One region of the Kitasatospora sp. RG8 genome, then DNA from elsewhere that is predicted to be linked to it. Evidence: predicted binding sites of a transcription regulator. Region 1 holds the regulator's gene; each other region holds the start of a gene.

What was found. The regulator HrcA, encoded in region 1, represses chaperone genes, less so after heat shock. The targets are predictions, from matches to a motif close to TTNGCACTCNGNNNNNCNGAGTGCNAA.
Region 2: a site for HrcA is predicted at 817-843, ahead of groES (co-chaperone GroES). Genes of this name have one in related genera too.
Region 3: a site for HrcA is predicted at 1,058-1,084, ahead of J5Y04_RS17950 (FmdB family zinc ribbon protein). Genes of this name have one in related genera too.

What each region holds. Positions count from the first base shown of each region.
Region 1 covers NZ_JAGIYX010000012.1:37,670-39,934, forward strand. The annotation lists gene htpX (zinc metalloprotease HtpX) at 1-195, opposite strand, end outside; gene hrcA (heat-inducible transcriptional repressor HrcA) at 456-1,490, shown strand; gene dnaJ (molecular chaperone DnaJ) at 1,566-2,265, shown strand, end outside.
Region 2 covers NZ_JAGIYX010000016.1:152,755-155,019, forward strand. The annotation lists gene J5Y04_RS23650 (methyltransferase domain-containing protein) at 1-425, opposite strand, end outside; gene J5Y04_RS23655 (hypothetical protein) at 422-736, opposite strand; gene groES (co-chaperone GroES) at 985-1,290, shown strand; gene groL (chaperonin GroEL) at 1,425-2,265, shown strand, end outside.
Region 3 covers NZ_JAGIYX010000010.1:195,644-197,908, forward strand. The annotation lists gene mscL (large conductance mechanosensitive channel protein MscL) at 1-47, opposite strand, end outside; gene J5Y04_RS17950 (FmdB family zinc ribbon protein) at 735-1,046, opposite strand; gene J5Y04_RS17955 (MFS transporter) at 1,194-2,265, opposite strand, start outside.

The DNA.
Region 1 (2,265 bases):
GTCACTGAACCAGAACTGGGCCACGAACAGACCGCCGGAGAGCAGCACGATCAGCGGCCAGGCCCCGCGCAGCAGCACGATCAGCAGGCCGGTGAATCCGACGTACAGCAGCCCGATCACGAACATCGTCCCGACCATCCGGCCGGTCAGGCCGCGGTCCGGTGCGAAGCGGGTGTGCTGGCCCGAGGTCGACATCTCTGCTCCTCTGTTCGCCGTCCGCTATCGATGCTCCCACCCGGACGGGCGCGGGGCATCACCCGCGCGCCGCGGAGTGCGGGCAGGATCACTCCCGCCGGGCCGTTCCTGCCGTCGGACCCGGGCCTTACACTGGCAGGTACGGTTCTGGCACTCGTGTGTTCAGAGTGCCAAAGCCGGGGCCCGCCATCGGGGCCCGCAGCAGGACGAACGGACACATGTCACATCGGACAACGTGCGAAGACGGAGGTGCGTGCCCCATGGCCGGTGAGGTGCGCCAGCTCGACGACCGCAAGCTCGCGGTGCTTCGCGCGATCGTCCAGGACTACGTGGGCACCGAGGAGCCGGTCGGGTCCAAGGCCCTGGTGGAGCGGCACAGCCTCGGCGTGTCCCCGGCCACCGTCCGCAACGACATGGCGGCGCTGGAGGAGGAGGGCTACATCCACCAGCCGCACACCAGCGCCGGGCGGATCCCCACCGACAAGGGGTACCGCCTGTTCGTCGACCGGCTGGCCGAGGTCAAGCCGATGAGCGCGCCCGAGCGGCGGGCGATCCGGCACTTCCTGGACGGCGCGGTCGACCTGGACGACGTCGTCGCCCGCACGGTCCGGCTGCTCGCCCAGCTCACCCGGCAGGTCGCGGTGGTCCAGTACCCCTCGCTCTCCCGGTCCACCGTGCGCCACATCGAACTGGTGGCGCTCGCCCCGGCCAAGGTGATGCTGGTCCTGATCACCAACACCGGCCGGGTCGAGCAGCGGCTCGTGGACTGTCCGGGCACGGTCGGCGAGACCGTCCTGGCCGACCTGCGGGCCAAGGTCAACACGAGGGCCGCCGGGCAGCGCCTGCCCGACGTCCCCGGACTGCTGGAGGAACTGCCGTCCCAGTTCGAGGCGGCCGACCGGCCGACCGTCACCACCGTCCTGGCGACGCTCTTCGAGGCGCTCGCCGAGCAGAACGAGGAGCGGATCATGCTGGCCGGCACGGCCAACCTGACCCGCTTCGGGCACGACTTCCCGCTCACCATCCAGCCGGTGCTGGAGGCGCTGGAGGAGCAGGTCGTCCTGCTCCGCCTCCTGGGTGAGACGGCCGACGCCGGGATGACGGTCCGGATCGGCCGGGAGAACGCGTACGAAGGGCTCAATTCCACCTCGATCGTCTCCGTGGGCTACGGTTCGGGCGACGAGAGCGTGGCCAAACTGGGTGTGATCGGTCCGACCCGGATGGACTACCCGGGCACAATGGGGGCGGTGCGAGCGGTGGCACGGTACGTGGGCCAGATCCTGGCCGAGTCGTAGGAAAAGGCCGCCGTCGGAATTCCGGCGGTGGTTCCAGTCGCAGCACTTCTACAGGCGGAACAAGCGGAGCATTTGGTGGCCACGGACTACTACGCGGTACTCGGCGTCCGACGGGATGCGGGGCAGGACGAGATCAAGAAGGCGTTCCGGCGCCTGGCACGCGAACTGCACCCGGACGTCAACCCGGACCCGAAGACGCAGGAGCGGTTCAAGGAGATCAACGCCGCCTACGAGGTGCTCTCCGACCCGCAGAAGCGCCAGGTCTACGACCTCGGCGGCGACCCCCTGTCGCCGGGCGGCGGCGGGGCGGGCGGCTTCGGCGCAGGCGCGGCGGGCTTCGGCTTCTCCGACATCATGGACGCCTTCTTCGGCGCCGCCTCCGGCCAGCGCGGCCCGCGCTCCCGGACCAGGCGCGGCCAGGACGCCATGATCCGACTGGAGATCACCCTGGAGGAGGCCGCCTTCGGCACCACCAAGGAACTCCAGGTCGACACGGCCGTCACCTGCACCACGTGCAGCGGCGAGGGCGCCGCCCCCGGCACCTCCGCGCAGACCTGTGACATGTGCCGCGGCAAGGGCGAGGTCTCCCAGGTCACCCGGTCCTTCCTGGGCCAGGTCATGACCTCCCGCCCCTGCCCGCAGTGCCAGGGCTTCGGCACCGTCGTGCCGACCCCGTGCCCGGAGTGCGCCGGCGACGGTCGCGTCCGCGCCCGCCGCACCCTGACCGTCAAGATCCCGGCCGGTGTCGACAACGGCACCCGGATCCAGCTGGCCG
Region 2 (2,265 bases), on a different contig from region 1:
GCGGTGGCGGCACAGGCCGCCGGGTCCCGGTCGACCGCGAGCACCTCGATCCCGGCCCGGGCCAGCGCGAGCACGTCCCCGCCGATCCCGCAGCAGAGGTCGGCGAGCCGGCGCACGCCCAGCCCGGCGAAGCGCTGCGCCCGCCACTCGGCGACGCTGCGCCGGGTGGACTGCTCGACCCCGTTGGGCGTGAAGTACATCAGGTCGGCGTCCTCGCCGAACTTGGCCCGCGCCCGCTGCCGCAGCCGGGCCTGGCCGAACGCCGCCGACACCAGCTCCGCGGGGTGCTCCCGCCGCAGCCGGGTGGCCAGCGCCAGCTCCTCCTCGGGGGCGAACTCGCGCAGTTCGGCGAGCAGGGCCTGGCCCTGGGGGGTCAGCAGGGGCTGCAGGTTCTCGGTCTCCACAGGGCCATTCTCGCCGGTCACAGACCGGGCAGGCCCAGGCAGAGCCAGAGCGTGGGCAGGAAGGGTGCCAGGACGGCGGCGACCGGCAGGAGCTCGTACCCGGCCCGCCGGCTGCGGAGCATCACCGGCAGCGGGACGGCGACGCAGGCGGCCGCCGCGGTGAACAGGCCCACGGTGAGGACGACGTCGTGTCCGCCGTGCACGGCCGCGGCGAAGGCGAGCGTCAGCAGGAGGACCCCGACCGGGACGGCCGCGAGGAGCAGGAGGGCCGCGAGCGCGAGCAGGGCGTCCCGCGGCCGGGACGGTCCGATGCGGACCGGAGTGTTGGCCATGGCGCAAGTCTGGCCCGGGGAGGTCCGTCGCACATGAGTACGGCTACTCATCGCGCCGCCCGAAACGCACGGGCGCGCCGTTGGCACTCTGGTTGACTGAGTGCTAACCGCGGCCTATGGTCGTCCTTGGCACTCTCCACCAGGAGAGTGCTAACGCGAAGAAGCGTGTCTGACCCCCGCGACGGCAGATCCGCAGGTTCGCCAATACCCGTTAGACAACCCCGTAATCTCCGAAGGGGAGCTCGGACGTGACCACCAGCAGCAAGGTTGCCATCAAGCCGCTCGAGGACCGCATCGTGGTCCAGCCGCTCGACGCCGAGACCACCACGGCCTCCGGCCTGGTTATCCCGGACACCGCCAAGGAGAAGCCCCAGGAGGGCGTCGTCCTGGCCGTCGGCCCGGGCCGCTTCGAGGACGGCCAGCGTCTGCCGCTCGACGTCGCCGTCGGTGACATCGTCCTGTACTCGAAGTACGGCGGCACCGAGGTGAAGTACCAGGGCGAGGAGTACCTCGTCCTCTCGGCGCGCGACGTTCTCGCCATCATCGAGAAGTAAGCAGCACCGAGAAGTATCAGTCGTTCCAGCCCGCCCCGGATCCGTGTCCCAGTGACAGGGGCCCGGGGCGTGGTTGTTGGTTCACGTAGTCCGGCGGCCGGCGTGCCGTCCGCAGCCCCGAGGGAATAGGGAACATGGCGAAGATCCTGCAGTTCGACGAGGACGCCCGCCGCTCGCTGGAGCGCGGTGTCAACAAGCTGGCCGACACCGTCAAGGTGACCATCGGCCCCAAGGGCCGCAACGTCGTCATCGACAAGAAGTTCGGTGCGCCGACCATCACCAACGACGGTGTCACCATCGCGCGTGAGGTCGAGCTGGACGACCCGTACGAGAACCTTGGCGCGCAGCTCGTCAAGGAGGTCGCCACCAAGACCAACGACGTCGCGGGTGACGGCACCACCACCGCCACCGTGCTGGCCCAGGCCCTGGTCAACGAGGGTCTGCGCAACGTCGCCGCCGGCGCCGGCCCGGCCGCCCTGAAGAAGGGCATCGACAAGGCCGTCGCCGCGGTCTCCGAGCACCTGCTGTCCATCGCCCGCGAGATCGAGGGCAAGGACGACGTCGCCGCCGTCGCGTCCCTCTCCGCGCAGGACACCCAGGTCGGCGAGCTGATCGCCGAGGCGATCGACAAGGTCGGCAAGGACGGTGTCATCACCGTCGAGGAGTCCAACACCTTCGGCGTGGAGCTGGACTTCACCGAGGGCATGCAGTTCGACAAGGGCTACCTCTCGCCGTACTTCGTCACCGACGCCGAGCGTCAGGAGGCGGTCCTGGAGGACCCGTACATCCTGATCAACCAGGGCAAGATCTCCTCCATCCAGGAGCTGCTGCCGCTGCTGGAGAAGATCCTGCAGGGCGGTGCCTCGAAGCCGCTGCTGATCATCGCCGAGGACGTCGACGGCGAGGCGCTGTCCACCCTCGTGGTGAACAAGATCCGCGGCACCTTCAACGCGGTCGCCGTCAAGGCCCCGGGCT
Region 3 (2,265 bases), on a different contig from region 1:
AGGTCGACGACATTTCCCCGCAGCAGGAATTCCTTGAAGCCTTTCATGCCGCGTGAACGACGAAGTCGTTGTCCGGTTACAGGTGATCTTCGGTGGCCCCCGATTGACAACCCGTTTGGTGGACGGGTGCGGCGCCCGGCGGTGGCAGGCCCGCCCGCGCGGGCCCGAACGCCAGCGCCGCCGCCACGGTGAGCAGGAGCAGGGCCGGCAGCCCGGGCCGGTGCCGGAAGGCCTGCCGGAGCCGGTGGAGGCGGCCGGACCCGCGCCGGATCGGCGGGAACGACGGCACCTCCCGCCGGGGCGGGACGGAGGGCGCGGGGAGCGGGAACGGAGGGGGGAGGCTCGTGGTCGTCATGAGCACCGCCGGTGGTCGCAGGGCGCCGGCCCGCTGCGGACCGGCTTCTCGTGACGCACACTCTGGGCCGCAAGCGAGCCCGGCGGAAGTCCTTTCCCCAGGTCTGTGGAAAACCCGGGGTTGTGGATAACTTCCGTCACCCGCCCGGGTGAATTCGGGGGCTCCGGGAATGCGATCCCAAACCTGCACCGGAACCACCCCGGGCCCCGCACACCCCCCCGGGCCCCGCACGGAAACCACCCCGGGCCCCGCACGGAAACCACCCCGGGCCCCGCACGGAAACCACCCCGGGCCCCGCACAGTTCCCCCGGGCCCCGCACGACGAAGGGCCCGCCGACCCCGCCGGAGCGGGGCCAACGGGCCCTTCGAAAGCCTGGGATCAGCCGGCCGGCTTCGCCGCGGCCGCCGGGGCGGGGCTCGCCGCGGGGGCGGAGCCGCCCGAGGACGAGGCCGGGGCTGCCGACGAGGACGAGGACGACGAGGACGAACCCGCGCCCACCGAGCTGCTGGAGGACGAGCGGCTGTCGGTCCGGTAGAAGCCGGAACCCTTGAAGACCACACCCACGGCCGAGAAGACCTTGCGGAGCCGTCCCTGGCATTCGGGGCACGTGGTCAGCGCCTCGTCGGTGAACTTCTGCACCGCCTCCAGGCCGTTGCCGCACTCGGTGCACTGGTACTGGTACGTGGGCACTTGTCTTCCTCCTGGCACTCTCGCCTGATGAGTGCTAACGATGGTCAATGATGCGGCATTCCGCTGGATCAGTCCAGCGACTCGAATGTGAGATGAGACGGGGGGCGCCGCCTGGCGCCCCCCGCACGCGTGCTGTACGCGCTCCGCTCAGCGCTCGGCCGCGCCGACCAGCTGCCGCGCCACGGGCCGCTCGCCACCGGCGGCGACCACCGGGGTGCTCGCCGCCCCCGGCGCGACCAGCAGGTGCCGTAGGGCGACCAGCGCGACCAGGCCCAGTCCGGCGCCGGCCACCGGCACCAGGAACCCGGCCGACGGCCCGTGGCCGTCGATCAGCCGCCCGGCCACCGTGGAACCGGTCGCCAGGCCGAGGCCGATGGCGCCGGTCAGCCAGGTGAAGGCCTCGGTCTTGGCGCCGTCCGCGACCAGCGTCTCGACCAGGGTGTACCCGGTGATCAGGGTCGGCGCGATGGCCAGGCCGCAGACCAGGCCGGCGACGGACAGGGCGACCAGGTTGGGCATCGCCCAGAGCGTCGAGCAGCCCAGCACCAGCAGCGCGTAGCTGGCCAGCATCCGCTGCCGGGCGGCGCGGCGCCAGGCGATCATGCCGTAGAGCACGCCGGCCAGCATCGAGCCGCCGGCGAAGATCCCGTAGACCGTGCCGTTGGCGCCGGGCTGGCCGACGGACTCGGTGAAGGCGGTGACGGAGACCTGCATCCCGCCGAACACCGTGCCGACACCCAGGAACGCGCCGGCCAGCAGACGGACGCCGGGCGAGGACAGCGCGGAGACCCGGCGGGCGCCCGGCTGGTGCGGGTGGCGGGCCGGGGCGGTGCGGCGCTGGGCGGCGAAGGCGAGCCCGCCGGCGACGGTCAGCGCGGCCTCGGCGATCAGCCCGGCCGAGGGGTTGACCGAGGTGGCGATGGCGCTGGCCAGCACGGGGCCGATCACGAAGGTGAACTCGTCCGTCACCGACTCGAAGGCGAACGCGGTGTTCAGCTTGGCCGCGGGCGCGCCCTCGGTGGAGAGCTTGGCGACCCAGCGGGAGCGGACCATCGCGCCGATCTGCGGCACGCTGGCACCCGCCGGGGCGGCCGCCAGCAGCAGGGCCCAGACGGGGGCGTGGCCGAGGGCCAGCGCGATCAGCACGCCGACCGAGACCGCGTGCACGATCACGCTCGGCACCAGGACGGCCGCCTGGCCGTACCGGTCGGCCAGCCGG